DNA from 3 places in the Pararhizobium sp. PWRC1-1 genome. Region 1 is predicted to be linked to each of the others. Evidence: predicted binding sites of a transcription regulator. Region 1 holds the regulator's gene; each other region holds the start of a gene.

Region 1 (9,971 bases):
GTCTTTGCGCAATTCCGGACGCGCTACGCACTTTTACTGGAATTGCTCTAGCAGGCGAGATCGGCAACCACGGCATCGAGGATCAGCATGCCGGCCGGCGTGCAGCGCAGGCGGGAATTGCCCAGCCGCTCGATGAAGCCATGTTCGATCAGGAACTGTTCGCGGTCCGGATCGGGCTCGCGGCCGGACAGGTCCTGCCAGCGGACGAGGTCTATGCCTTCCTTCAGACGCAGGCCCATCAGCAACAGCTCGTCGGCCTGCTCGCCGTAGCCCAGCACTTCCTGATCGACCATGCCGTGGCCATGGTCCTCGACCAGTTGCAGCCAGGTTTCCGGCTTGCGTTCTGTCGCGGTGGCGATCTTGTCGCGGCCGCGCGTCAACCTGCCATGGGCGCCCGGGCCGATGCCGGCATAGTCGCCATAGCGCCAGTAAGTGAGGTTGTGGCGGCTCTCGGCGCCAGGTGCTGCATGGTTGGAAACCTCATAGGCCGGCATGCCGAAACCTTCGGTGATCTCCTGCGTTGCTTCGTAGAGCACGGCGGAATGCTCGCCGTCGGGCACGATCAGCTTGCCCGCCTTGTGCAGGCCGTAGAAAGGCGTGCCTTCCTCGATCGTCAACTGGTAGAGCGACAGGTGATCGACGGCATAGGAGACGGCCTGCTTCAACTCCTGCTCCCAGGCCTCGACGGTCTGGTTCGGGCGGGCATAGATCAGATCGAACGACATGCGCGGAAAGATATCGCGCGCCAGGCCGATCGCCTTCAGCGCATCCTCGACATTGTGCAACCGGCCGAGAAACTTGAGATCCCGGTCGTTCAGCGCCTGGACGCCGAGCGAAACTCGGTTGACGCCAGCGGCGCGGTAGCCGCGAAAACGGGTTGCCTCGACGCTGGAGGGGTTGGCCTCCATGGTGATCTCGATACCGTCGGGCACATGCCAGAGATTGGCAATGCCGTCGAGAATGGCCTCGACCGTCGCCGGGTTCATCAGCGATGGCGTGCCGCCGCCCATGAAGATGCTGGTGACGGTGCGTGGCCCCGACATGTGCCGCATCGCGGCCATTTCGGTCAGAAACGCCGTGACGAAACGTGGCTGATCGACCGGCTGATGCCGGACATGGCTGTTGAAGTCACAATAGGGACATTTGGCAGCACAGAAGGGCCAATGCACATAGACCCCGAATCCGGGCTCCTTGCTGTCACCGATGGAAGAAAAAGTGGCCATTCTGGTTTGGGTCTTTCAGGCGCTCGGGCGCGATGTCGTTAAGGTCGTGTCGTATGTTGGTTGCTTGGCATCGCAACTTACTACACCGTCATTCCTGTGCTTGTCACAGGAATCCAGCCACGCGACGTCCGTCGCGTGAAGGAGCCTATCGCGCCGCAGACGCGGCGCTGCTGGATCCCTGTGACGGGCACAGGGATGACGGAGGATGGTTGACCCGTCAATTACCACCTCGGAGATTGAGGTGGCCACTGAAAAACTGGCAAAGAATCGGCGAAGCCATCACTTTACGCACTCAGGCACGTCTCCGCAAAAAGCTTGAACGCCCGGGCGCGGTGCGACAGCGCGTCCGTATCGCCGTGCTTCCAGCCGTGCTTCCAGCCGTGCTTCCAGCCGTGCTTCTCGTCACCGCTCATTTCGCCGAATGTGGTGTCGTAGCCGAGCGGTTGAAAGACCGGGTCGTAACCAAAACCTTGGTCCCCGCGCGGCGGCCAGACGATATGGCCTTCGACCTCGCCACGGAACAGCTCGACATGACCGTCCGGCCAGGCAAGGCACAGCACCGAGACGAAGCGGCCGGTGCGCCGGTCGAAGGCGGTGGCGCCTGCCTCCTGAATAGCGGTCTCGACCTTTTGCATTGCCATGGCGAAATCGCGCGTACCGTCGGCAGTCTCCGCCCAATTGGCGGTGTAGACGCCCGGATCGCCGTTCAGCGCATCGACGACAAGGCCGGAATCGTCCGAAAGGGCAGGCAGGCCGGAGGCCTTTGCCGAGGCCAGCGCCTTGATCGTGGCGTTTTCCTCGAAGGTCGTGCCGGTCTCGTCCGGTTCGACGAAATTGAGATCGGCCGCCGATTTGGCTTCAAAGCCCATCGGGCCGATCAGGTCGCGGATTTCGCGGATCTTGCCGGCATTGTGGCTGGCAACGATCAGGGTCTTGTCTTCAAGCTTGCGCATGGCGCCTTTCTCATCCGGCGGTCAGTCGCCGCCCATTCGTGTCAATCGATAGCCCAGAGGCTGGCCTCGGCGCATTCCAGGCTGTTTCCGGCCGGATCGCGGAAATAGAAGGAGCGTGCGCCCGATGGCCAAAGCACCTCGGTTTCGATCGCAATACCTACGGTCTTCAGCTTCTCTTCCCAGCCGCCGAGCTGGCCTTTCGGCACCCGGAAGCACATATGTCCCGGGCCGTGCGTGCCATGTGGCGGAACCTGCAGCCCGTCTGCCAGCGGCGGTTTGAGCGTCTCCGCCGGATTGAAGATCAGGAGAACGCCGGGGCCGCAGCGAAAGAAGATATGCCGGTTGCCGGCGCGGCTGATTTTCTCAAGACCGAGAACGGAGCCGTAAAACGCCTCCGCCGCATCGAGATCGTCAACGTAAAGCGCCGTCTCCAGAATGCCTTCGAACGGTGCGGCCATGGCTCAGCCCCCGATTGCCTGCTTCTGCATGCCGACCAGTTCGGCAATGCCGTTCTTGGCAAGGCCGAGCAGCGTGCCGAATTCCTCTTCGGAAAAAGGCTTGCCTTCTGCCGTTCCTTGGATTTCGACGATGCCGCCAGAGCCGGTCATGACGAAATTGGCGTCGGTTTCAGCGGCCGAGTCTTCCAGGTAGTCGAGGTCGATCACCGGCTGATTGGCGAAGATACCGCAGGAGATCGCAGCGATATGGTCTTTCAGGACCTTTTCCACCTTGATCATGTTGCGCGCTTCCATCCAGGCGAGGCAATCGCGCAGCGCAATCCAGGCGCCGGTAATCGAGGCGGTGCGGGTGCCGCCATCGGCCTGGATGACGTCGCAATCGATCGAGATCTGACGTTCGCCGAGTTCCTTCAGGTCGACCACGGCGCGAAGCGACCGGCCGATCAGTCGCTGGATTTCCTGGGTGCGGCCGCTCTGTTTGCCCGACGCAGCCTCGCGCTTCATACGCTCGCCGGTGGCGCGCGGCAGCATGCCGTATTCGGCGGTGACCCAGCCCTTGCCGCTGTTGCGCAGCCATGGCGGCGTCTTTTCTTCCAGGCTCGCCGTGACCAGCACATGCGTATCGCCGAACTTTACCAGGCAGGATCCTTCTGCATGTTTGGAAACATTGCGCTCGAAGGAAACCTTGCGCATCTGGTCGGTTTTTCTGCCGGAAGGCCGCATCATGAACTCCTTTGATGTTTGTCAGCCTTCTAACCTAAGTTCGGAGGAAGGGAAATCATTTGCGCTAAAAGAGTGGAGTAGGGCCAAAAGGCGCTGTACGGCGGGCTCTCCAGCCAATTTCCCTTTTGCTATCCGGGCCGGGATCACTATATTTCAATTGACTTCAACAACATGGGTTTTTGCGTTCGAATGATGGTGGATAAATCTGCAATGCGGGAAAGGCTTTCGGCGCTTGACGAGCGTTCGGGCGAGATCTTCCGTCGCATTGTGGAAAGCTATCTGGAAAGCGGTGAACCGCTCGGTTCCCGCAGTCTGTCGCGCATCCTCCCGATGTCGCTGTCGCCGGCATCCGTGCGCAACGTCATGAGCGATCTCGAAGACCTTGGCCTGATCTATTCGCCACATATCAGCGCCGGGCGCCTGCCGACGCAAAATGGCCTGCGCTTCTTCGTCGATGCCTTCATGCAGGTGGGCGATTTGTCGCCCGAGGATCGCGCCTCGATCGACCGGCATGTCCGCCGCGTAGACCGCGACCAGCCTGTCGAGACGTTGCTGAACGATGCCAGCCAGATGCTGTCGGGCATGTCGCGCGGGGCAGGGCTGGTGATTACCGCCAAGAACGATCCGGTGCTGCGGCATGTCGAGTTCGTCCGGCTGGCGCCGACCAAGGCGCTGGCGGTCCTTGTTGGCGAACATGACCAGGTGGAAAACCGCATCATTGAGCTGCCGGCCGGCGTCACCAGCTCGCAGCTGACGGAAGCGGCCAATTTCCTGAATGCCCATCTCGCCGGGCAGACGCTGCCCGAGGTGCGTGGCCAGCTTGAAAAGGTCAAGGAAACGGTCCGGCGCGAACTCGATACGCTGAGCCAGGACCTGGTCGAGCGTGGCCTTGCCATCTGGTCGGGCAGCGAGGCGGATGACAAGCCGACGCAGCTGATCGTGCGCGGCCGTGCCAATCTGCTCGAGGGACTGGCCGGTGCCGAGGATCTCGACCGCCTGCGCATGCTGTTCGACGATCTGGAAAAGAAGGACAGCCTGATCGAAATCCTCAATCTGGCCGAAAGCGGGCCGGGGGTGCGGATCTTCATCGGGTCGGAAAACAAGCTGTTCTCGCTGTCCGGCTCGTCGCTGATCGTCGCGCCCTACAGGGACAGCGACGACAAGATCGTCGGCGCTGTCGGGGTCATCGGGCCGACGCGGCTGAATTACTCGCGCATCGTGCCGATGGTGGACTATACGGCGCAGCTGATGTCGCGTTTGTCGCGATAATCGGCCGGGAAGCAGCCGGTTTTTCCGGCAGCTTTCGATTGTACCCTTGATTTTTCGGCTTCAAAGCTCGATATCGACACCAAATCCTAGATATATTGACATTCCGGAGACCGTCATGACCGACGATATGAACAAACACGGTGCTGAAGCGAACGCGGACGAAGCAGCTGCCGCCTATGCCGAAGCCGCCGACGAGCAGGTCGATACCGCCGTTTCCGAGCCGGATCCGCTAGAGCTTGCCAAGGCTGAAGCCGCCGACATGCGCGACCGCTATCTGCGCCTTGCCGCTGAAATGGACAACCTGCGCCGCCGCACCGCGCGCGACGTCAAGGATGCAAAATCCTATTCCGTCGCCGGCTTTGCCCGCGACATGCTGGCCGTGTCCGACAACCTGCGCCGCGCGCTCGATGCCATTCCGGCGGAAGCGCGCGAGGCCGGCGATGTTGGCTTCAACGCACTGATCGAAGGCGTCGAGATGACCGAGCGCGCCATGCTGTCGGCACTGGAGCGTCATGGCGTCCAGAAGCTGGAGCCGGTCGGCCAGAAGTTCGATCCGAATTTCCATCAGGCAATGTTTGAAGTTCCGAACCCGGAAGTTCCGAACAACACCGTCGTCCAGGTCGTTCAGGCCGGCTACACCATCGGCGAACGCGTCCTGCGTCCCGCCATGGTCGGCGTCGCCAAGGGCGGCCCGAAGGTGGTTGCGGCAGAAGAAAACCCGGAAGCTTGAGGCTGAGGTCGCTCCATGCCGTGCATGGGGCGATAACCGCCGCACTGATTTCTTGGCGGCCAATCCCCGGGACTGGTGGGCGATTGGCTGTCAGATAACGGCTTCTATCAAAAAAGGGCCGTGACGCGACAAGGCGTGGCCGAGAAGACCCATGAACTCCTCGCAGGTGCGGGCACGCGCCGCTTCGACCCCCATGCCCTTTGCCATCGACACCCAGTCCAGCGACGGATTGTCGAGATCCAGCATTTTCCGGGCGTTTTCCCCGATCGTCTGAACTCCGACGTTGCGCATTTCTCCATGCAGTACCGCGTAGGTGCGGTTGGCGAAGATGATCGTGATGATGTCGAGATTTTCCCGCGCCTGGGTCCATAGTCCCTGAATGGTATACATCCCGCTTCCATCGGCTTGCAGGTTCAAAACCTTTCGGTCGGGGCAGGCGATCGCAGCACCGATGGACAAAGGTATACCGATACCGATAGCGCCGCCTGTGTTCATCATAAAATCGTGTGGAGCCGACTGTTCGGAAAGTGAAAAGAATCTTCGGGCTGAGGTAATACCTTCATCACAAACAATGGCGTTGTCCGGAAGTTTTTGCGCCACGATCACTGCGACTGCGTCTTCTGTGAGTGCTCCGCTGGGCCGCCCTTCATTTGCGGCGGTCCTTGCCTGCGGCACTGCCTGCGAATTTTTTATCCCCAATTCATCCCGAAGCGCCTCCAGCGCTGTTTTCAGGTCCTCTCCATGGGCTGCCAACGTCAGTACTTGGCAGCCTTTGTGAACCAGCCGCCCGGGCTTGCCGGGATATGCAAAGAAAGCAACCGGCTCCGGTGCGCCGACGAGGACGAGAACGTCAATGTCGGCCAGCATCTCCAATGCCGCGTCGATCGGGTAGGGGATGCGGGTTGGCGCCACGCGGCCGATACCGCGCTGCATATGCGCCACCTGCACTTCGCTGAACAGACGTACATCGAGCGCGGCCGAGATTTGCCCCGCGATCTCCAGCGAATCTGCGTATGCCGCCGTTCCTTTGACAAAGATAGCACTCCGGCCGCGGGCTTTGCGGATCGCTTCCGCTGCGCCGCGTATTGCCTCGCCCTTGGCGGCGGAAGGCTGGGGACGGTCGATCACTGCCGATGCGGGCGGCCTTGCTTCGCTCCACGCCGCATCCGCAGGCAGGATCAGGGTTGCGATGCCTGGAGGCGACAGCGAAGCGTGAATGGCGGCTTTCGTTGCCGTTGCAACGTCGTCTGGCCCTTCGATCCGCCTTACCCAGTTGGACATCGGTGCAGCCAGGCTCTCGATGTCCGATGTCAGAGGCGCGTCGAGAGGAAGATGGTAGGAGGCATGATCGCCGACGACGTTGATCATCGGAACGCGCGCACGCCGGGCGTTGTGAAGGTTGGCGAGCCCGTTTGCCAATCCCGGCCCGGTGTGAAGCAGCGTTGCTGCCGGCCGGTTGGTCATCCGTGCATAGCCGTCGGCAGCGCCGGTCACCACGCCCTCGAAAAGCCCCAGTACGCAGCGCATTTCAGGCCGGCGATCGAGAGCCGCGACAAAATGCATCTCCGACGTGCCGGGATTGGCGAAGCAGATATTGACGTCATTGGCCAAAAGCACATCGCACAGAATATCAGCACCGTTCATGGTCAGCCTCCCATCCGCCCATTGCCGCGTGAACGCTCAAGAATGATGAGCGCCCGCTGTTTCTACCACGCACACCATCTCCCAACAATTTGCGGCGCAGTACGTCATCTGTCCCCGCTGCCAAAGTGCACGAGATCACCCAAATAGCTGCTTCAGATGATCGTTCAAAAACCGCCCCTCCGGATCGAGCTTGTTCCTCAGAGCCCGGAACTCTCCCGCGCGTGGATAGAGTGCCGTCACATCCTCGGCACCCAGAAAATGCAGCTTGCCCCAATGCGGGCGTGAGCCGAACTGGCGCAGGATATCGTCGACATCCTTCAGGTAGTTCCAGTAGTCCGTGCCCGGTTGGCCCGAGACTGACAGCGTGATCGAATCCTGCTCGGAGAACGGGCTGATCCAGCCGCCATCGCCGGCGGTGAAGCGGTATTCGATCGGGTAGATGCAGGTCGGGTGTTTCTCCAGCATCAGCTTGCGCACCTCGGTGCAGGCCTGCTTGCCGTATTTGACCGGCACCGCATATTCCAGCTCGTGGAAATTCGGCACATATTCGATCGGGTAGATTTCCGAGGAATAGGCGATCTTCTCGAACGCGCTCTCCATCGGCGGCGCATCGGTGATGTCGATGGTCTTCATCTCGCAGACGTCAGACAGGCTTGTGGTGGTCGAGACCGAGGATGTATCCGGCAGGCAGTAGCAGTGGCGGCTCTCCGGCACGGGGCACCAGAAGAAGCCGAAATGGCGGTGGTTGGCAGCCAGATCGTCGTGGCTCTCCATGCATTCGTCGAAGGTGCAGCGCCACAGCTTCTCCTCCAAATTGTAGCTGTCCATCACCTGCAGGGTGATTTCGGAGATGACGCCGAGCATGCCGATGGAAACGCGGGCGGCGTTCAGCATGTCCGGCTCGCTATCATCGATGGCGAGAATGCTGCCGTCCGGCTGCACCAGCCGCATGCCGACGATCTGCGAAGCCATGTTGCCAAGTGTAAGGCCGGTGCCGTGCGTGCCGGTTGTCAACGCGCCTGCCAGCGCCTGGCTGTCGATATCGCCCTGGTTGATCATCGAAAGCCCGCTGCGCTTCAAGGCCTTGCCGAGCGTGTTGATCGTCGTGCCGGCATGGACGGAGACGCGTTTGCGCGCCGTGTCGATATGGCTGATGCCCTGCAGGCCGGACAGCGTCAGGTGCAGTCCGCTGGTCAGCGCCACCGGCGTGAACGAATGCCCTGAGCCGGCGCAGCGCACGTTCAGCCCGTTCGAGGTTGCCTCGCGCACCATATCCGCCAGAGCCGCCTCGCTGTCCGGTGCCCCCCGGTGCCTGACGATGCACGATTGATTTCCCACCCAGTTGCGCCAGTGTCCGCCTGATTCCATCATGGTTCGTTCTCCCCTTTGTTCTTCACATCGCGGTGAAGCAATTATCGACGAACAGATGTGTGCCGTTGACGAAGCTGGATTCATCGCTGGCGAGGAACAGGGCAGCCTGCGCCACCTCCATCGGATCGCACATCCGCCCCTGCTGGGCGGCGATCGCCGCGTCGGACACATCGACGCCGTACTTGGCAAGGCCGACCAGCTCGCGCTTGCCGTGGTCGGTGGCGATGAAGCCCGGGCAGACGGCGTTGGAGCGGATACCACGGTCGCGGAACTCCACCGCAATCGCCCGGGCAAACATATGGCAGGCACCCTTGGTCGTGTCGTAGAGCACTTCCATCGGCGTTGCCGCGACGGCTGAGATCGACGAGGTTGAAACGATACTGCCGCCACCGGCGGCCAGCATGCCGGGCAGCACGGCCTTGGTCATCAGGAACATCGAGCGCACGTTGACGGCCATCAGCCGGTCCCACTCGTCTTCTTCCGTTTCCAGAAACGGCCCGACGGCCAGGATGCCGGCATGATTGAAGAGAACGGTGATCGCCCCGAACGTATCTTCCACGGCCTTGACGGCCGCTTTGACCTCGGAAGAAACCGACACGTCCGCCGGCGCAAAGAAAGCCTGTCCGCCCTCGGCGCGGATCTGGGCTGCAACCTCTTCGCCCTTGCTGCGCGGCAGATCGACGATGCCGACGCGGGCGCCTTCGCGGGCAAACAGCTGGGAGGCGGCAAGGCCGCATCCGCCAGCGCCTCCACTGATCAACGCGGTCTTTCCGGAAAGTCTGCCTGCCATCGCCGTTCTCCTCGTGCTTTTGCTTTCCAAGGATTATTGTCGACGCAATGGGGGCTGTCGATATCCCATAAGGGATAGATCGCCCGAAGAATGTCCGAAGAATGAAGGTGCCGCTTTTGCTGCCAGACGAATCCCGCCAGATCGCCGCGCTGATAGATAGTCTCTCGACGCCGGGGTTCGGTGAGGCGCTCGATGCGATGCTGCGCGACGTCGCAGCGTTCGACCTGTCCGGCGTCTTCGTCTTTCCCTATGATGCTCGGCCACTACTGCTGCATGACGGCTATACCCGGCATGTCGCGCCGCAGGCCTGGGCTGCCTATCTCGGCGGCGCCTATCTGCTCGATCCCTTCTATGTCGCCTGCAACAACCGCCATCCGGCCGGTCTCTGGCGGATGCGTGATCTGGCCCCGGATGATTTCTTCGACACGCAGTTCAGTACGTCACGCGAGGTTCACCCGTGTGTTTCGACGCAATCGGGATCGCTGGTCGAGGAAGTCGGATTTCTGGTGCCGCTGGATGGCGGCGTCACCGCCACCTACTCGCTGATGCGGGTGAAAGGCCATCTAGGTTTCAGTGATGTCGAGCTGGAAAGCCTACGCGCCTATGAGCCGATCGTGCAGGCGGCGATCCGTGCGAGCTGGCGGCATGCGGCGGAAAGGCCGGTGCCAGCGCAGGCTGGACGGGACGATCTGATGGAGGAAGCGTTCGGCAGGCTCTGCTCCGAGCGGCTGACGCTGCAGCAGCGCAACATCGTGCGGCTTATCCTGCGTGGTCACAGCAATGGCTCGATCGGGGAGAGCATCGGCATTT
Region 2 (9,971 bases), on a different contig from region 1:
GGCTGGCTGATCGCAAAGACGAAGATACCGCCTTTCATCGCTACTTTGGGTATGATGGTGTCGGCACGTGGCCTGTCGAAATGGTACACCAAGGGACAGCCCGTTTCCGGTCTGACCGACCAGTTCAACTTTATCGGCACCGGCATCTGGCCAGTCATCGTCTTCCTCGTCGTCGCTCTCATCTTCCATATCGCCCTGCGATATACCCGCTACGGCAAGTTCACCTATGCGATCGGCGCCAATGTCCAGGCTGCCCGCGTCTCCGGCATCAATGTCGAAGCGCATCTGATCAAGGTTTACGCAATCGCTGGCATGCTGGCAGGTCTCGCCGGCGTGGTGACCGCTGCCCGCGCACAGACGGCACAGGCCGGCATGGGTGTGATGTACGAACTTGATGCGATTGCGGCAACCGTCATCGGCGGCACGTCGCTTGCCGGCGGCGTCGGGCGGATCACTGGCACGGTCATCGGCACCGTGATCCTCGGCGTCATGACCTCCGGCTTCACCTTCCTGCGGGTCGATGCCTATTACCAGGAAATCGTCAAAGGCATGATTATTGTCGCCGCGGTCGTGGTCGATGTCTACAGGCAGAAAAAGCGCAAGACGGTCTGACGGACACAATACAGGTGACGAGGGTAATCGATATGAAACCATTGGGCGTCGGCTTGATCGGTACGGGATACATGGGCAAGTGCCATGCACTGGCCTGGAACGCGGTAAAAACGGTCTTCGGCGACGTCGCCCGCCCAAGGCTGGTGCATCTGGCGGAAGCCAATGCGGAGCTTGCCACCGTGCGCGCCGACGAGTTCGGCTTTGAAAAGGCAACGGCTGACTGGCGCCGGCTCATCGACAATCCGGACGTCGATGTCGTCTCGGTCACCACGCCCAACCAATTCCACGCCGAGATGGCCATTGCAGCCCTCGAAGCCGGAAAACACGTCTGGTGCGAAAAGCCGATGTCGCCTGCATTTCCCGACGCTCAACGCATGCTAAAGGCGGTCGAGGCTTCCGGCAGGGTTGCCATCATGGGCTACAACTATATTCAGAACCCGGTCCTGCGCCACATGAAGACGCTGATCGATGAAGGTGCGATCGGCGCCGTCAACCACGTCCGTGTCGAGATGGACGAGGATTTCATGGCCGATCCCGAGGCGGCCTTCTACTGGAAGAGCGAACGTTCGGCGGGCTATGGCGCACTGGATGATTTCGCGGTGCATCCCCTGTCACTGCTCTGGTATCTTTTCGGCCATGTCCGTTCGGTCATTGCCGACATGACGAAACCCTATGCCGACCGTCCCTTGAAGGATGGTGGCCGCCGGGCAGTGGAAAACCATGATGGCGTCAATATCCTCATGCGGCTCGACAACGGTATCTCCGCTGTGCTCATGGCAAACCGCGCTGCCTGGGGCCGAAAAGGCCGCATCGCGCTGCAGATCTATGGATCCAAGGGCTCGATCCTTTACGATCAGGAACGCATGAACGAGTTCGAACTCTATCAGGCCGACGGCAATACCACCGAACAAGGCTTTCGGCGCGTCCTGACAGCACCCTCTCATGCACCATACGGTCACTTCATCCCGGCGCCCGGTCATGGCCTCGGCTTCAATGACCTGAAAATCATCGAGTGCCACGAACTGATCCGCGCCATCGAGGGCGAGCCATTTTCGGCGATCGATTTCAGGCAGGGCTTGCGCATCGAGCAGTCCGTCCATGCCATGGCGCGATCGTTTGATGAAAGAGCCTGGATCGAGGTCGACGAGGGTGCAAATCACCTCTGAAGAAGAGCCCTGCGGTCAAGTACCACATAGGCTTCGCACCAACTCTGCTCCTACGCAGACTGGAAAGCCTTGGGCACCCAGGCAGGCTTTGCCATGCCGTAGCCGCTTTTTTTTCAAAAACCCATGTAGGTAAATGATCATTCTGCGCTGAAGATTTGATCCTGCGTTCGAACATACGGTTTCGGGAACGCGAAGGCGCCTGCATTGGGGAGGCGCCGTTTGGCCGGGCAGAGGCTGGAGAAACTCCACATCCGTGGGAGATTACATTGGGTATGCTTGCCTATGTTTTCATGACATGCTGAATGCCAAGCGCCTACCGCAATTGGCCAATGTTCCGCCCGATTTTCCCAATTGTTGAGTGGCTGCCTATTGCATCCCTTCCTGCAAATCCGCTTCATCGGCAAGAATGGCGGCGGCTTCATTGAGCAAAACATCTTTTGCATTCTTGCGGGCATTTTCGATTGCAATATCAGCGCTCAGGCTGCGCTCGTTTGCTTGCAGCCCGTCATCTTCACCAAGGTCCATCCCATCGTTTATCTGCGCGCGTGCCTTGAGACGAGTTGCCTGAGCAGCCAATTCATTTCGACGTTCGGTTAGATTGAGAGAGATGACGCCTTTCTCGCGCTGCGCTTTCAGTTCGGCGATGTCTTCCACAAAGCGTTGGAAATCCCCATCGTTTCGCACCCGAGCATCATGACGCTTTTGCAGTTGCGGCAGCAAAGCCGCCAAATCACCGGTAGGCGCATATTTCGCTGGCTTGATCTGTTTCCACGGCAAAGCGTTGTCATAACTCGCTTCACCAAAGCTCTTCGTATCGGAAAGGCCCGGCAAGCTGATATCAGGCGTGACGCCGTGCAGCTGCGTCGTTCCGCCGTTAACACGGAAAAACTGGGCAATCGTCAATTTCAGCTGGCCGAATTTCGGTTTGCTGTTGTTGGCCGCCTTGTCAAGATCAACCACGGTTTGCACGGTGCCTTTGCCGAAACTGGGTTCGCCGATGATCACACCACGGCCGTAGTCTTGTATCGCTGCTGCAAAAATTTCGGAAGCCGACGCAGAACCGCGATTGATCAAAACACCAACCGGACCAGTCCAGGCGGGCACTGGACGATCATTGCTTTCGACCTCTACCCTGCCGTTGGCACCGCGTTGCTGAACCACGGGACCTTTTCCGAGGAACAGACCTGTCAATTCAATCGCCTCGGTCAACGAACCGCCGCCGTTGTTGCGTAAATCAATTACAACACCATCGACGTCGTCTTGCTTCAGTTCGCCGAGAAGCTTGCCAACATCACGGCTGGCACTTCGATAATCCGGGTCGCCTTTTCGCCGCGCTTCGAAATCTTCATAAAACGCCGGCAACGTAATCACGCCGATTTTGCGCGTCGCCCCGCCATCCTTTATGGAAAGGGTGGTTTTCTTGGCAGCCTGCTTTTCGAGGCTTATCTTATCGCGCGTCAGCCTGATGATGCGGTGGCTGCCATCTGGCCCGACATCCGCTGGCAAAATGTCCAAACGTACGACAGAACCTTTTTTCCCCCGTATCATTTGCACGATTTCATCGAGGCGCATGCCCACCACTTCCTTTACCGGGCCGTCCTCGCCTTGACCGACACCGGTGATGCGGTCACCGACCGTAAGCTTGCCCGACAATTGCGCCGGGCCACCTGGCACGAGTTCACGGATCGTCGTGTAGTCATCCCGCTCCTGCAAGACCGCACCGATACCAACCAGCGAAAGCTTCATGGAAATATCGAACTCAGCTGAAGCCCTTGCGCCGAAATAGTCTGTGTGCGGATCAACCGACGTCGTATAGGCACCCATGAAGGACTGGAAAACATCGTCGCTCTTGTACTTGAAAGCGCGCTCGAAGGAGTTTTGATAGCGTTTGTCGAGCGTATCGCGAATGATCGCGTCCGTTTTGCCCGCCAGCTTCAGCCGCAGCCAGTCGCCTTTGACACGTTTTCGCCAGAGATCATCGCTTTCGGCTTCAGATTGCGGCCAAGGGGCTTCGTCGCGCAACAAGGAATAAGCTTCCTGCACACTGAAATCGAAGTTCTGTTTGAGCAAGGTGCGCGCATAGTCCATCCGGCCGGCAACGCGCTGCTCATAGACGTTGAAAATCGAAAACGGGATCCGCAGGTCTTCCCGTTTAATGGCATCGTCAATCTTTGCGCTGTCAGCCATGAATTTATCGATGTCCCCCTGCAGAAACAGCGTTCGGTCTGGATCCAGGGACTTGATGAAGCGGGTCATGATCTTGGCTGACAAGGCATCGTCAAGCGCTATGGGCCTGTAGCCGAAACGCGTCAGAAATTGCGCGCTCAAGCGAGCGGCTTGCGCCTGTTGCTGTAGTGGCGCCAAAACGGGCAGCGATTCGGTTTCCAGAGCATATGCGGATGGTGCGATTGCCAGGAAGATGCCAAGCAAGCGGTAATGTATACGCATTCAGCTTCCAATTCTTAATGTCGTGTCATTGACGAGTGACGTTGGTGGAACAATTATGGTTCTTTGGCAATCGAAGGGATGCGCTGCCTCGATGCACCGGTCCTCCGCGCCCATCTGCTTTGAAGAGCCACGCTATTTCGCTCAATTCAAGATCGCGTGACGTAGAAATCCCCGATGGCAGGCAGCTGGGCCGGTCTTGGAAGGATGCCTGATTATTGATATCTGGGCTAGACGCCCCGCGCACCTCATAAAAGTCCTGATGGATTCGTCCACAAAATCTTGCCGTCATGGCACGCTACGTCCATATAGGCGTTATGACGCTTGATTCGAAAATATTTGTCGGCCTTAAATCGACCCGCAAGAAGTCGGCTCCCACCAGCCAACCCGCTGGTCCGAAATGCCAATGGGATGGCTGCGAAAAGATTGGCACGCATCGCGCCCCTGTCGGCCCGGGTGCGGAAGGCCTGTATCTGTTGTTCTGTCTTGAGCACGTGAAAGACTACAACAAAGGCTACAGCTTTACGACGGCTCCATCGGACGCGGACGTCGCCCGCTACCAAAAGGAAGCGACGACCGGTAGTCGTGCGACCTTTGGTACCCGTGTCCAGCAAGCAACCGAAATTCCCATCCCGTCCACTGTACGCTCCGGTTCTGCAAAAACACTAAACGCCCGCAGAGATGCACAGAACCGGGTGCAAAAAAACGGTATCCCAGTCCGAAAACTCAAGGTGCTTGAAGCCAAGGCCTTTGAGACACTCGGTCTTTCGCCGGAGGCGACCCCGGAGGAAATCCGGAGCCGTTATAAAGAACGGCTCAAAATGCATCATCCCGACGCCAACCAAGGTAACCGCACCTCCGAAGACGAGCTTCGCGCATCGATCGAGGCACACAAGATCCTCAAGCTGAACGGGTTTTGCTGACGCGCACTCATTGATTGTGTAGCCCATACAATCCCATGGGGAGCTTCTACCCATCTCCCTTTTCAAGAGAAGTGCCCGACCTGAGAGATAGGTGGCGTTTCGTCGCGGACATGAGTAAACACTTTTTCGCTTTTGGCGGGAGGTGTTGATGCAGTAGACTGGATTTCTGCGTCGCCGGGTCATTGGAGGGGGACGGCGTGACAATCTGTGCCGAAAGTTCGGCATCCCGCGTAAAACCGGTTACACGATCTTCAATCGCTACAAGACTGACGGTCTGGAGGCGCTGAACCAGCGCTCCCGGCGACCGGTGCGCTATGCGAGGCCATGATTGTCTTGTGCAAGCAGAACAACCGCATTGGGGTGCCCGGAAGATCAGGGAGCTGTGGTTCGCAAGCTTGCAGACGATGTGCGGGTTCCCTCCAGGAGCACGTTACATACCGTTCTCGAACGTCATGGGCTAAGTTGCCCATGCCGGCAAACAGCCCCGGTCCGAAGGGACCACTTCATCTCAAGCCGTTTTGCCGAACTATGCTCGGGTGCCGAGATGCACGGGGCAGTTCAAAAATAGTTCTGTTTATCAGTCGCTAAGAGGGATCCGGTCGCCGGACCCCTCTTAGTTGGAATACTGTCGGCGTTTTCGAAACGAAAACGCGTTACATCATGCCGCCCATGTCAGGCATGCCGCCGCCAGCCGAATCCTTCTTCGGCAGTTCGGCAATCATGGCTTCCGTGGTGATCAGCAGCGAAGCAACCGAAGCTGCATTCTGCAGGGCCGTGCGGACAACCTTGACCGGATCGACGATACCCATGGCGATCATGTCGCCGAATTCGCCAGTCTGAGCATTGTAGCCGTAGTTGTCGGTGTTGCTTTCGAGGATCTTGCCAACGATGATCGAGCCTTCGTCGCCTGCGTTTTCAGCAATCTGGCGAACCAGCGACTGAAGTGCCTTGCGAACGATGTTGATGCCGGCAGTCTGATCGTCGTTGGCACCCTTGAGATCGAGAACGATCGAGGCACGCAGCAGAGCCGTACCGCCGCCTGGAACGATCCCTTCTTCGACCGCTGCACGCGTTGCGTTCAGCGCGTCGTCGATACGGTCCTTCTTTTCCTTCACTTCGATTTCAGTCGCACCGCCAACGCGGATAACGGCAACGCCGCCCGAGAGCTTGGCAAGACGTTCCTGCAGCTTTTCCTTGTCGTAGTCGGAGGTCGTTTCCTCGATCTGGCCCTTGATCTGAGCAACGCGGCCATCGATCTCGGCCTTTTTGCCCGCACCATCGACAAGGATGGTGTTTTCCTTGGTAATGGTGACCTTCTTGACGCGGCCGAGCATGTCGAGCGTGACGTTTTCCAGCTTGATGCCGATATCCTCGGACACGACCTGACCTGCGGTCAAAATTGCGATGTCCTCGAGCATGGCCTTGCGGCGATCGCCGAAGCCCGGAGCCTTGACGGCAGCGATCTTCAGGCCGCCACGCAGCTTGTTGACGACGAGCGTTGCAAGCGCTTCACCTTCAACGTCTTCCGAGATGATCAAGAGCGGCTTGCCGGTCTGAACGACGGCTTCCAACACAGGCAGAAGCGCCTGCAGATTGGAAAGCTTCTTTTCATGCAGCAGCACATAAGCGTCTTCGAGTTCGGCCACCATCTTTTCAGGGTTGGTCACAAAATACGGGCTGAGATAGCCGCGGTCGAACTGCATGCCTTCGACGACTTCAAGTTCGGTTTCGGCGGTCTTGGCTTCTTCAACCGTAATGACGCCTTCATTGCCGACCTTCTGCATCGCGTCCGCGATGTACTGGCCGATTTCCGTTTCGCCGTTGGCGGAGATCGTGCCGACCTGGGCCACCTCTTCCGACGTGCTGATCTTCTTAGCCTTGGCCACCAGTCCCTTAACCACTTCCGTCACGGCAAGGTCGATGCCGCGCTTCAGGTCCATCGGGTTCATGCCGGCAGCGACGGCCTTGGTGCCTTCGCGAACGATGGCCTGGGCGAGAACAGTCGCTGTCGTGGTGCCGTCGCCGGCAATGTCGTTGGTCTTCGAAGCAACTTCGCGCACCATCTGGGCGCCCATGTTTTCGAACTTGTCCTCGATCTCGATTTCCTTGGCGACCGTCACACCATCCTTGGTGATACGTGGTGCGCCATAGGATTTGTCGATGATGACGTTGCGGCCCTTCGGACCCAAAGTGACCTTGACGGCGTCGGCGAGGATGTCGACGCCACGCAGCAGCTTTTCGCGCGCGTCACGGCCGAATTTAATTTGTTTGGCAGCCATGTTAAAAACTCCCGGGCTGGTGCCCAATTGGTTTTATGGAAAGTGGAAAGTAGAAAGGTGGAAACCGGCTGGATCAGCCGATAACGCCCATGATGTCGGCTTCCTTCATGATCAGAAGGTCTTCGCCGTTAAGCTTGACTTCGGTGCCCGACCACTTGCCGAACAGGATACGATCGCCAGACTTGACGTCGAGCGCGATGAGAGCGCCCTTGTCGTCACGGGTGCCTGTGCCGACAGCGACGATTTCGCCTTCCTGCGGCTTTTCCTTGGCGGTATCGGGAATGATGATGCCACCCTTGGTCTTTGCTTCGGCCTCGATACGGCGCACCACAACGCGGTCGTGCAGCGGACGAAAATTGGTATCAGCCATGTTTGGATTCCTTAATGGGCGCAGCCGGATGGCTTCTCCCCTTCACGATCAGTAGCACTCTCCACCTGGGAGTGCCAGCGATCATTCTACGACAGAAGATAATCACAATCCCTGTGTGTTCGAATAATTAAAACATAAACCCAGTGTAGTGTGTTAAAGGATTGGACATCCAATTTATCACGGGAGTCCGGCGATGAAATCATTCTTCGATTCCATTTATCACTTTCAATATGTGCTTTTCTTCATCCAGTGGACTTTGACCTTATCTTTGGCGCTCGGCGCCTACATGGCTGTCTATAAGGCATATTTCTGAACAGACGCACATTTTACCTTATCTTCATGATGAAGATACCCAGCTCCCCACCTTCCGGAGACCATCGAATGATCAAGTTTCGTCCAAAGACAGAAGAAGAGTTGAAGCAGCCGTCTGCGCCAGCGGCAGACAAGGCCGTCACCACCAAGCCCGCGGATCCGAAGAAACGCGTGAACGACTGAACGCGCCGGGGTTCACCGGATAAGCGGCGAGAACGCCGTGGCTGAGCGAAAGCATCCCACAGCGGAAGACAAAATCTGTGACGCCTTTTGAAATAAAGCGATCCCATTATCTGTGGCGATTGCAGGAGGTGTCTTTTGAAAATGATTTCGTCGGATTCGACGGCGATATCCCGATCGGGCGGAATTCCTCGAGCCACGTCCGCGCTTCAAAGGATTGTGGCGCTGGTCGAATGCCCGGAGCGAAACTGCCATTGCATCGCAAGGTTATGCTGTATCCGCCCATCTGGCAGCGGCGGCGGTTGAAGCTTTGTACGAAAAATTGCGGGCTTCCGATCAGCCCGATCCGTTACGCGAACACCAATGACCCATGACAAGCCCTGTCGCTTTTCATACCGAGAAGGAAACTCCATGAACGTCGATTTTGCCATCTCCGGACGCTATGTGCACGAGATCAAAGCAGTTCTTCAATCCGTGGGCATTAACGAGGGCACCGAATATGATGCGCTGCCTTTCAGCCCCGCGAGCCGCGCAGGTGGCCAGCACACCTTCGCGTTTCGCAACAAACAGTCTGCTCTGGAGGCCACGACAACTTGGGAGGCACACGTCAAGCAGCGCGCTCTTATACATCGCTGATTCTGACGTCCGGTCCTGCAAAGCACCGGACGCCCCTGTGGCGTGATAGGCTGCCGGAAACATTCTGTGCGGTGCTGGTGCCCCCTATTTGGGATAGTCCCGGGTAAAAGCATCCAGAACGTCAATCAGAACTTCGTTGACTTTATCCGTGGTGAAATCGTCCAAGCCGATCACGTTATGTCCAACCGATACGCTTTGGGCTGATGACCTGCGGTAGTGCTGGAACTGGATGTGATCCTCAGTCAGGCTCACGGCACTTCGGATCGAACGACCCGTGAGTTCGCTGGCTATTTCCATCTCGACTTTTGACGACGTTCCCGGAGCAGGCTCAGTGAGACGCATTTTTGGCATATCGGCCATTTGAAGCTTCTGGTTCAGGATCTCGATGAGGCTTTCGATCTTCGGACGGAAAACCCGTACCCAATTGTCCTCGACCCATTGTCTCCGGTCGGCCTTCCTGGACTTGGCAAGCTCGATCTCCTGCTGCTTTCGTCTGGCTTCGCTCTCGATGCGGCTTCCCAGTGCGAGAAGTTTATTCAGGCGCTCATCGGTGAATTTGGACATGGTCATTCCTAGAAACTTTGAAACAGACGGTTGGCAATCGGATGTGTGGAACAACATTCCAAGATGACGCCCGGCATGTCGGCATCGACTCTTTGCTGCAAGCGATACAGGAAACGAACCAGCGTGCCGGCGCCTCCACAAAGCCGTTTGAAGACGCCGTTGATACCAGGGGCCCCTGAAGCTTACAGCATCAAAGGGTTTTAGTAATCTCGAGTTCGCAGGATTTTGCCAGTGCAGTATTTGGCTTGTCTGCGCCTAACGGGGTAGCCCAACCGGCCTTTTCGACGATCCCGCTGCGAGAATATGGCCCGGCTGCCTTCAGTTCGACAAGCACCGCAGCGCTCAAAGGATCGGATTTGGATTTTTCAACGCAATAGGGTGTAAGGGCGGTGGCAATTCCCGAAGATGTTTCGGTTGCGGAGTTCTTTCGCGCAGTGCCGCCGGTCACCCAGCCGCCCCAGGTAAAACCAACGATGGCCATTGC
Region 3 (9,971 bases), on a different contig from region 1:
TTGCTGTCGATCATACTGAGCGCCTTGACGCCGGAGAGCAAGGCGCGGGCTTCGGCATCATCCTGCTTCATCTGCACCACCAGCGGATCGAGACCGTCGAATTTCAGCTCGTCGCGCAGGTGACCGAAGAAAGAGACGGAACAGACTTCGCCGTAGAGATCACCGGAAAAATCGAACACGAAGGTTTCGAGCAGGGCAATGCCGTTGCTATCGACCGTCGGACGCTTGCCGAAACTGGCGACGCCATCATGAATGCTGCCAGCGGCGCGGCGGAAGCGCACGGCATAGATGCCATTTCGGAGTTCCACTTCCGGCGGAAGCTGCATGTTGGCGGTGGGATAGCCGAGTGTCCGGCCAAGCTTCTTGCCGTCGATCACTTCAGCTTCCACGGTGTAGCGATAGCCGAGCAGCCCGGCTGCCTGGGACACGTCCCCCTCACCCAGCAGCCCGCGAATATGGCTGGAGGAAATCACCGAGGCGTTCTCATCGCGAAAAGCATCGACCAGCGTGACGCCAAAGCCGTTCTCCCCACCGGCGGCCATCAGGAAGGCCGGGCCGCCTTCCCTGCCCTTGCCGAAATGAAAATCGAACCCGGTGACCACATGGCTGGCATGCAGCCAGTCCATCAGAACTGAGCGGATGAAATCGGAGGCGGAAAGCTCGGAGAAGGTCCGGTCGAACGGGTATTCGATAACGGCGGAAAAGCCCATGCCTTCGAGGATACGCGCCTTCAGCGGCGCCGGCGTCAGACGGAAGACAGGCCGGTCCGGCCGGAAGACGCTGCGGGGATGCGGCTCGAAGGTCAGCACCAGGGCCGGAACGCCGCGCACTTGTGCCTCTTCCAGAGCCCGGTTCAAAACTGATTGATGGCCGCGATGCACGCCATCGAAATTGCCGATGGCGATGACCCCGCCGCGCAGCGCTTCCGGAAGGGGTTCGCGGGTCTCGTTGCGATGAAAAACCGTCATGTCCGTTCGCCAGTCATCTCTTCGTGCAGGTCGGCCACGGCAGATCCGTCAAGCCAGTCTCGGCATCCACCATTTCGGCGTAGCGCCTTCGTTTTTCAAGAATGCCGTCAGCTTGGCTTCATCCGTCTTTTCGGCCGCCATGTATTCGGCCGCGTGGATGCCAGCGCTGATGTAGAGAACATCGAGGCCGAAATCCTGTGCGCCCTTGATGTCCGTCGGCATGCCGTCGCCGACGGCGATCACCCGCGACAGGTCGAGCCCGCCGCGCACGGCCTTGGCTTCTGACAGGGACGCGCGATAGATCGGCACATAGGGCTTGCCGGAAATCCGGGTTTCGCCGCCAAGCTCCTCATAGACCTTGGCAATGGCGCCGGCGCAGGGAATGAGCTTGTGACCGCGTTCGACCACCAGATCCGGATTGGCGCAGATGAACGGAACCTTGCGCTTGGCCAGAACGGACAGCGTGGCGCGATAGTCATCAGCAGTCTCGGTCTCGTCGTCGAAAAATCCGGCGCAGACGATGATCTCGGCTTCCTCGGAGGACACCATGCTGACGCCGAGACCTTCGAGCAGCGGCAGATCCTTTTCCGCGCCGATGAAATAGACCTTCTTCGGACCGGCCGAGATCAGCGCGCGAGTGACGTCGCCAGATGTTACAATCCTGTCATAGGCGCTATCGGGCACGCCAAGGCCGCGGATCTGGACGATGACGCCGGGATGCGGGCGCGGCGAATTGGTTATCAGAACGACGGTCAAACCCTTGGCGCGCGCTTCGGTCAGCGCCTCGCAGGCCCCCTTGAACGCCTCGACGCCATTGTGCAGCACGCCCCAGACATCGCAGAGCACGACATCATAGCGGCTGGCAATGTCGCGAAAACTGTTGATCCGAACGGCCATGCTGGCTTCCCGCAGAAAAGAAATGGTCGGGCTGACATCGCAGGCAGGCGTTAAAAACACAAGTCTTGATCCGGAAAATGGCGGCTGAATTCCAAGGTTTCCGGCGCGGAACGAGATGGAACCGCTAAAATCCACGGATCAGCCAACCGGCAACCGCGCAGATGGCGAGCGTCGCCACGACACCGCGCTTGAAGAAAAACAGCAGCACGGCGGCCAGAAGGGCCAGGCAGAAAGCCGGAAACTGGAAGGTCTGCCAAACGGGAAGCGGCATGGACATCGGCCCTGCCGCAAAGCGATCCACACTGGAAAAGAGAACGTGCAGGCCGAACCAGACGGCCAGATTAAGGATAACCCCGGTGACAGCTGCCGAGATCGCCGCAAGCGCGCCCGAAAGCGCCCTGTTGTTGCGCAGGGTCTCGACATAGGGGGCACCGAGAAAGATCCAGAGGAAACACGGAACGAACGTCACCCATGTCGCAAGCGTCGCCCCGAGCAAGCCGGAGACAAGCGGATCGAGCCCCAGCGGTGCGCGAAAGGCGGCCATGAAGCCAACGAAGGACAGCACTAGCACCAGCGGCCCGGGTGTCGTTTCTGCCAGCGCCAGGCCATCCAGCATTTCACCGGGTTTGAGCCAGTGATAGGTCTCGACCGCCTGCTGCGCGACATAGGCCAGAACGGCATAGGCGCCGCCAAAGGTCACCACCGCCATCTTCGAAAAGAACAGACCGATGGCGGTGTAAACGGTACCAAACCCGAGTATCGCGCCGATGACGACGAACGGCGCGATCCAGAGCGCCAGCCAGGTGGCGAGAACCTGAAACGTGCGGCTCCAGCTGGAAGCGCCATCCGGAAAGCTGCTGTCGATGACCGAGGGTCTGTCGGCAAGTGCCTGTTTCGCAGCCGCCGCCATGGCTTTTTCGCCTGTTGCCGGCTGCAGCTGCGTGGCGACATATCCGGCAATGCCGGCCACCAGAACGACGAGCGGAAACGGCAGATCAAAAAAGAACAGGGCTGCGAAGGCGAGCGCTGCAACGATCAGCGCGAAACGGGTTTTCAACGCACGGCGCCCAACGCGAATGACCGCCTCAATGACGATTGCCAGCACCGCGGCCTTCAGCCCGAAGAACAGACCAGTCAACCAGTCGGCTTGCTGGAACAGCGCATAGGCCGATGACAGGCCGAGGATGACGAAGAACCCAGGCAGGATAAACAGTAGCCCCGCGACGATGCCACCGCGCGTGCCGTGCAGCAGCCAGCCGATATAGGTGGCAAGCTGCTGCGCTTCGGGGCCGGGCAAGAGCATGCAGAAATTCAGCGCATGCAGGAACCGGCTCTCGGAAATCCAGCGGCGCGCTTCCACCATCTCCCGGTGCATCAGCGCGATCTGCCCGGCGGGGCCGCCAAAACTCAGGAGCCCGATCTTCGCCCAGACTTTGGTAGCCTCCGCGAAGGACGGATGTGGTGGCGGAGACTGTATCTGCACCACCTCATTCATGGTCCTTGGCCTTCTTCGCGGCGTGTTGCACCCAGTCGTGTTTTTCCTGCGTGGCGTCACGCGCCCAGCGATAGAAGGCATCGTAGAGCGTCATGCCGGCTTCCAACTGCTCAAGATCGTCGGCAAACACCCGCGACAGGCCGAGCGAGGCGGCGAGCAGGCCAGACGCCTCGGGCACCAGATCGAGCCGGTCGGTGTCGGCCGCGCGGACGATCAGCGCCAGATGCTGAAGAGCGGGAAGGGACAAGCCGAACTCCGCGATCATCGTATCGAAGGTGCAGCCCTCACCCCTATGGCTCCAGAAAACATTCTCCACATCGAACGGCGTGGCGCCGAAACGCTCCGCAACGGCCTCGACTTCGGACGGGGCAACGAAGAGAAAGGATGCGGCGGGATCGACGAAGCGGCGGATCAGCCATGGGCAGGCGATGCGGTCAATCTTGGGGCGGGAGCGCGTTACCCAGACAGAGGCACCACCGGCATTGCCACCGGGTATGGCGGCGGCCGGGACGAGCGGCAGGCCCGCAGCGGTCCAGGCTTCAAGACCGCCTTCCAGGGTTTCCGCCTGAGCGCCGGCGTTTCGAAGCCAGGCGGCAACGCCTTCGCTCAGCTTCTTGCCCTTCTGGCAAACCACCACGACCCAAAGGCCGCGATAATCCGCCGCCCACTGCGAAGCCGAAGCAAAAGGGCGGCGCATGGATGCAGGAACAAGCGAGGGCAGTGCTGCGAAATCTTCGTCGTCGCGCACATCAATGATGACCGGTCCTTTTGAAGTTCCGGTCAGGCGGGCGAGTTTTTCAACTGAAATGGAGTTGTACGAGGCCATGATACGTCCCTTTTCTTTAAAGAGTGGACGCGAAATTCTGGCATGACGCCTCGTGGGGCGATCGCAGACCCCATGGCAACTGTTAAACAAAAAATAGCAAATCGAGTCAATCAGCGTTTCGATGAAAAATTCAAACCGTCTTCTTCTTGACTCACAAGACAGCCATCCTTATCTCCAGGCCGCTAGCACTCAAGCAATAGGAGTGCTAACATCCATCCATCGGATCGCAAAGACGATCCGTGAAGTCATTTGATCGAGGGATTAGACAATGACAAGCACCAATTTCCGCCCGCTGCATGACCGCGTCGTCGTGCGCCGTATCGAGGCCGAAGCCAAGACCAAGGGCGGCATCATCATTCCGGATACCGCCAAGGAAAAGCCGCAGGAAGGCGAGATCGTCGCTGTCGGCACCGGCACCCGTGACGACAAGGGCGCTCTCATCGCGCTCGACGTCAAGGCTGGCGATCGTATCCTGTTCGGCAAGTGGTCGGGCACCGAAGTCAAGCTTAACGGCGAAGACCTTCTGATCATGAAGGAAGCCGACATCATGGGCGTTATCGGCTGATCCAGCCGATTTCCACCTTTCTACTTTCCATAAAACCAATTGGGCATCAGCCCGGGAGTTTTTAACATGGCAGCCAAAGAAATTAAGTTCGGCCGTACCGCGCGCGAAAAAATGCTGCGCGGCGTCGACATCCTCGCAGACGCAGTGAAGGTCACGCTCGGTCCTAAGGGCCGCAACGTCATCATCGACAAGTCCTTCGGCGCACCGCGCATCACCAAGGACGGCGTTTCCGTCGCCAAGGAAATCGAACTTGAAGACAAGTTCGAAAACATGGGCGCCCAGATGGTCCGCGAAGTTGCTTCGAAGACCAACGACATCGCCGGCGACGGCACCACGACAGCGACCGTTCTCGCCCAGGCCATCGTTCGCGAAGGCGGCAAGGCCGTTGCTGCCGGCATGAACCCGATGGACCTGAAGCGCGGCATCGACCTCGCAGTCGCAGCCATCGTCAAGGACCTCGTTGCCAAGGCAAAGAAGATCAACACTTCGGAAGAAGTGGCCCAGGTCGGCACGATCTCCGCCAACGGCGAAAAGGAAATCGGCCAGTACATCGCTGAAGCGATGCAGAAGGTCGGCAATGAAGGCGTCATCACGGTTGAAGAAGCCAAGACCGCCGAAACCGAACTCGAAGTCGTCGAAGGCATGCAGTTCGACCGCGGCTACCTGTCGCCTTACTTCGTAACCAACCCTGAAAAGATGGTTGCCGAGCTGGAAGACGCTTACATCCTTCTCCATGAGAAGAAGCTCTCCAACCTGCAGGCCATGCTTCCGGTTCTGGAAGCCGTCGTTCAGACCGGCAAGCCGCTCCTGATCATCTCGGAAGACGTTGAAGGCGAAGCTCTTGCTACGCTCGTCGTCAACAAGCTGCGTGGCGGCCTGAAGATCGCTGCCGTCAAGGCTCCAGGCTTCGGCGATCGCCGCAAGGCCATGCTCGAAGACATCGCGATCCTGACCGGTGGCCAGGTTATCTCCGAAGACATCGGCATCAAGCTGGAAAACGTCACGCTCGAAATGCTCGGCCGTGCGAAGAAGGTTTCGATCTCCAAGGAAAACACCACCATCGTTGATGGCGCTGGCAAGAAGGCCGAAATCGAAGGCCGCGTTGCTCAAATCAAGGGCCAGATCGAAGAAACCACTTCGGATTACGACCGCGAAAAGCTGCAGGAACGTCTTGCCAAGCTCGCTGGCGGCGTTGCCGTCATCCGCGTTGGCGGTGCGACTGAAATCGAAGTGAAGGAAAAGAAGGACCGTATCGACGACGCGCTGAATGCAACGCGCGCTGCCGTTCAGGAAGGTATCGTTCCTGGTGGTGGTACGGCTCTGCTGCGCGCCTCGATCGTTCTCGATCTCAAGGGCGCAAACGACGATCAGACTGCCGGTATCTCGATCATCCGCAAGGCACTTCAGTCGCTGGTTCGCCAGATTGCTGAAAACGCAGGCGACGAAGGCTCGATCATCGTTGGCAAGATCCTCGAAAGCAACACCGACAACTACGGCTACAATGCCCAGACCGGCGAATTTGGCGACATGATCGCCATGGGTATCGTCGATCCGGTCAAGGTTGTCCGCACAGCCCTGCAGAACGCAGCTTCGGTTGCTTCGCTGCTGATCACCACGGAAGCCATGATTGCCGAACTGCCGAAGAAGGATTCGGCTGGCGGCGGCATGCCTGACATGGGCGGCATGGGTGGCATGGGTGGCATGATGTAATAAGGCGCTGCCTTATTACGAATGACGACTTGAGTGCTTCCGGATTTCCGGAGCAAGAAAGGGCGGGCCGCAAGGTTCGCCCTTTTTTGCTCGCCCACGGCGGAAAAAGCCAGCTTGGGCACCCCGATCGCGCCCCGATTTTCGAACCGGTTTCCGATTGCACCGGGGCAGATGGATGCAATCTTGAATATTTATCTCGGACCGCAAAATATTTGTCACAAGCCCATTGAAGCGGCAGGAAAAGCAATTATAACAGCGCACCAAGTGAACCACAGATTCACAGGGATCCAAGCCCGGAAGAATTGAAGACAGACTATATCAATTTCTCCGCATTAACTGTTTACCCAACATTCCTTTGATCCCAGACCATAAAGCCTGTAGATTTTCCTCGCATACAATTTGTTTTGTCTTGTCCATACAAGAGGCAAGACCTTGACGTTAAGCTTTCTATCTGTTGCAGCAAACTAGGCCTCTGGATCTATTTAAGGTGCACTGTAGCTATGCTGAAAAATGGAAATAGTTTCTTGTGAACCGTTAGCGGGAAGAGACGAATGAATTTCTTACTTTGTGCACAGACCGGGGCCGGCCTTGTTTAAGATTGCAAGAACAGGCGCACCCCAGACACCCGGAGCGGATTCCTTTGCCCTTGGCGAAAGCGGGCAGGAATTGCTCAGCCAGTTCTGTTTTTCCGAAGGCTGGTCCGGAGACCTGTCGAACGGGCTTTTTCGGCTGGGTGAAAGAGCCGCGGCCATGCACGGCCTGCATGAGGCCGAATGCGGGCTGCTCAATCTGGTTCGCTGCTATGACAGTACTGATCGCAACCATGTGCTCGCGCTTTTCGAACAGGCCGCGACGACCTCATCGTCCTTCTGTTTTTCCACCACGATCATTCTGGCCTCGGGCCAGAAGCAGCCGGTCTTCTGCGTTGGTGAATCCGCAGGGCTGGAACAGCGCTATTCGGGATCGATGCTCGGCGTCTTCTTCTTCCCCCGGTTCCAGTTGGAAGCCAAGGGGCGAATTTTCAATCACCATCATCAATAGGGGACGGCTGCCGCCTATGGCAGCAGCGTCTTCAGGTCTGCCTGCGGGTCCGCAAGGATGGCGCGGTCGGGCGTCAGGCCGAGGTCGAGAAGCTTCTTGCCGGTGACATAGGCTTTGGCGTCGTTCAGCGCATCGACGGCGACCAGCTTGCCGGCCGTGAAATACCAGACCGAAATACTGCCTTCGCGCTGTCCCTTGCGCACCACCGTCTCGTCGTGTCCGTGGCCAAAGCCGGCGATCTGCAGCTTGACGTCATACTGATCCGACCAGAACCAGGGTTTGGGCTCGTAAGGCGCTTCGCCGCCAGCCAGCAGCGCTGCCACGGCCTCGGCTTGGTCAACGGCATTCTGGACCGATTCCAGCCGGATGCGGATGTCCTTCCAGGGTAGTACGGCGCAATCGCCCATTGCATGGATCGAGGGATCGGACGTACGGCCGAAACCATCGACGACAATGCCGTTGGCAACGTCCAGACCGGCGGCATGCGCCAGCGCGTCATTGGCCGTCACACCAATGCCGACGATCACCAGATCGACCGGAATGGTGGAGCCATCGGTCAGTTCCGCTGATGTCACCCGGCCATCGGTACCGACGAGCCGGACAAGGCCGGTGCCCTCGCGGATATCGACGCCGCGCGATGTGTGAATGTCCTTGACGAGGTAGGAGGTCGCAACCGACGCGACGCGCTGCAGAATGCGGTCAGCCATTTCGATGACGGTTACATTAAGCCCGCTCGAACGCGCCACCGCTGCGGCTTCCAGTCCGATATAGCCGCCGCCGATGATCAGCGCGTGTTTGCCGGGTTTCATTTCCTCGGCAAGACGGTCGGCATCGGTGAAATCGCGCACCACGAAGACGCCGTCGAGATCGCCGCCGACACTGGCCGGCAGTTTGCGCGGGGTCGAGCCGGTGGCGAGTGCCAGCACGTCGTACTCCAGCGTCGAGCCGTCGCTGAGGGTGACTATCTTTGACGACCGGTCGATCGCCGTGACCGACGTGGAGAGGCGGATATCGATAGCGTGCTCGGCGTACCAGCTTTCCGGCCGGTAGAGCAGCCGGTCGAGATCCATTTCGCGCAGCAGGTATTTCTTCGAGAGCGGCGGCCGCTGATAAGGGTGGCTGGCTTCCGACGCGATGATCGTGATCGGGCGCTCGTCCTTCAGGGCCCGCAGTTTCGCCACCAACGCAAAAGCGGCCTGACCGCCGCCCACAACAACAAGTCTGCCTGCCACGTTTGTTCCACCCGCTGAGAAAGCTTCTTTTCCTCAGACCTAGCCTGTCCGCCCGAGTGTCGTCAACATGAGCGCCGTCAACACGGGCGGACCGCAGGCAATGGCGCGATCAGTCGCGCTTGGGAATGTCCATGCCCTTTTGCACGGCCGGACGGGCAAGGGCACGATCGACCCAGGCCATGACATTGGGGAAACTCGCATATTCCAGCACATCGGCAGCGCCATAGAATTTGCGGGCACCCTCGATCCAGGAATAGGTGGTGATATCGGCGATGGTATACTGATCGCCCATCAGCCATTGACGGCCTTCAAGACGCCCTTCCAGCACGCCGAGAAGCCGCTTGGCCTCATCGCGGTAGCGCTCCATCGGATAGGAATTGTTGGCGACCTTGTCGGCCGCGAATTTGAAGAAATGGCCGAACTGGCCGAACATCGGCCCGACGCCGCCCATCTGGAACATCACCCATGCGAGCGTCTCGTAGTGTCCGGCCGCATCGGCTGGGATCAGCTTGCCGGTCTTTTCGGCGAGATAGACGAGGATGGCGCCGGACTCGAACAGGCCGATCGGCTTGCCGCCCGGACCATTCGGATCGATGATCGCCGGGATACGGCCATTGGGATTGAGCGAAAGGAATTCCGGCGTCTTCTGGTCATTTGTACCGAAGGAAATCAGGTGCGGCTCATAGGGCAGACCGAGTTCCTCAAGCGCGATCGAAACCTTCACGCCATTCGGCGTCGGCAGCGAATAGAGCTGAATGATATCCGGGTTTTTAGCGGGCCAGCGGGTGGTGATCGGGAAGGAACTGAGGTCGGCCATAAGGAACTCCTTGAGGTTGGAATTCGAATATAAGACAGTCGTGTCCAAATTGTCAGGACGCTCAACGGAATTTTTGGGTGCATTTTTGAGGCGGATCAGGACCCCATCCGCCGTTAATTGCAATAGATTGCGCACGGTAGCATTTTATCCTACTCTTCCAAGCAAGCAATTCTGGAACTTTCTCATGGTTGAAAAACTGAGCATTACACTTCCCACCGAAATGGTCGATGCCATCAAAAGCCGCGTCGAAGCCGGTTCCCACGCCTCAACCAGCGAGGTCATCCGCGAAGCGATGCGGACATGGCTGCGTCTGGAAGAGGAGCATGAAGAGCGTATCGAAGGACTGCGCGCGCGCGTGAAGCATTCTCTCGATGACCCCAGACCAAACTTGACTGGAAAACAGGTCCGGGAACGGCTCGA

What was found. Region 1 encodes HrcA, which represses chaperone genes, less so after heat shock. Its sites were predicted from a motif close to GTTAGCACTCNCNNNNNGNGAGTGCTAAC; they were not measured.
Region 2: the regulator HrcA is predicted to act here: its motif matches at 7,846-7,874, upstream of groES (co-chaperone GroES).
Region 3: the regulator HrcA is predicted to act here: its motif matches at 4,368-4,396, upstream of groES (co-chaperone GroES).

The regions. Positions count from the first base shown of each region.
Region 1 covers NZ_JAFCXE010000005.1:50,811-60,781, reverse strand. The annotation lists gene hemW (radical SAM family heme chaperone HemW) at 48-1,223, opposite strand; gene ACP7E0_RS09990 (non-canonical purine NTP pyrophosphatase) at 1,508-2,176, opposite strand; gene ACP7E0_RS09985 (VOC family protein) at 2,218-2,634, opposite strand; gene rph (ribonuclease PH) at 2,638-3,357, opposite strand; gene hrcA (heat-inducible transcriptional repressor HrcA) at 3,568-4,626, shown strand; gene grpE (nucleotide exchange factor GrpE) at 4,742-5,356, shown strand; gene ACP7E0_RS09965 (acetolactate synthase large subunit) at 5,447-7,000, opposite strand; gene ACP7E0_RS09960 (D-arabinono-1,4-lactone oxidase) at 7,136-8,371, opposite strand; gene ACP7E0_RS09955 (SDR family NAD(P)-dependent oxidoreductase) at 8,394-9,161, opposite strand; gene ACP7E0_RS09950 (helix-turn-helix domain-containing protein) at 9,263-9,971, shown strand, end outside.
Region 2 covers NZ_JAFCXE010000009.1:107,739-117,709, reverse strand. The annotation lists gene ACP7E0_RS15710 (ABC transporter permease) at 1-612, shown strand, start outside; gene ACP7E0_RS15705 (Gfo/Idh/MocA family protein) at 645-1,778, shown strand; gene ACP7E0_RS15700 (carboxy terminal-processing peptidase) at 2,145-4,226, opposite strand; gene ACP7E0_RS15695 (J domain-containing protein) at 4,541-5,146, shown strand; gene ACP7E0_RS15690 (helix-turn-helix domain-containing protein) at 5,313-5,474, shown strand; gene groL (chaperonin GroEL) at 5,800-7,425, opposite strand; gene groES (co-chaperone GroES) at 7,499-7,795, opposite strand; gene ACP7E0_RS15675 (hypothetical protein) at 8,699-8,923, shown strand; gene ACP7E0_RS15670 (hypothetical protein) at 9,008-9,487, opposite strand; gene ACP7E0_RS15665 (hypothetical protein) at 9,678-9,971, opposite strand, start outside.
Region 3 covers NZ_JAFCXE010000006.1:210,908-220,878, forward strand. The annotation lists gene ACP7E0_RS12360 (bifunctional riboflavin kinase/FAD synthetase) at 1-968, opposite strand, end outside; gene ACP7E0_RS12365 (TIGR01459 family HAD-type hydrolase) at 1,017-1,865, opposite strand; gene chrA (chromate efflux transporter) at 1,990-3,360, opposite strand; gene ACP7E0_RS12375 (chromate resistance protein ChrB domain-containing protein) at 3,353-4,186, opposite strand; gene groES (co-chaperone GroES) at 4,455-4,751, shown strand; gene groL (chaperonin GroEL) at 4,818-6,461, shown strand; gene ACP7E0_RS12390 (hypothetical protein) at 7,050-7,502, shown strand; gene ACP7E0_RS12395 (NAD(P)/FAD-dependent oxidoreductase) at 7,517-8,734, opposite strand; gene ACP7E0_RS12400 (glutathione binding-like protein) at 8,844-9,551, opposite strand; gene ACP7E0_RS12405 (ribbon-helix-helix domain-containing protein) at 9,736-9,971, shown strand, end outside.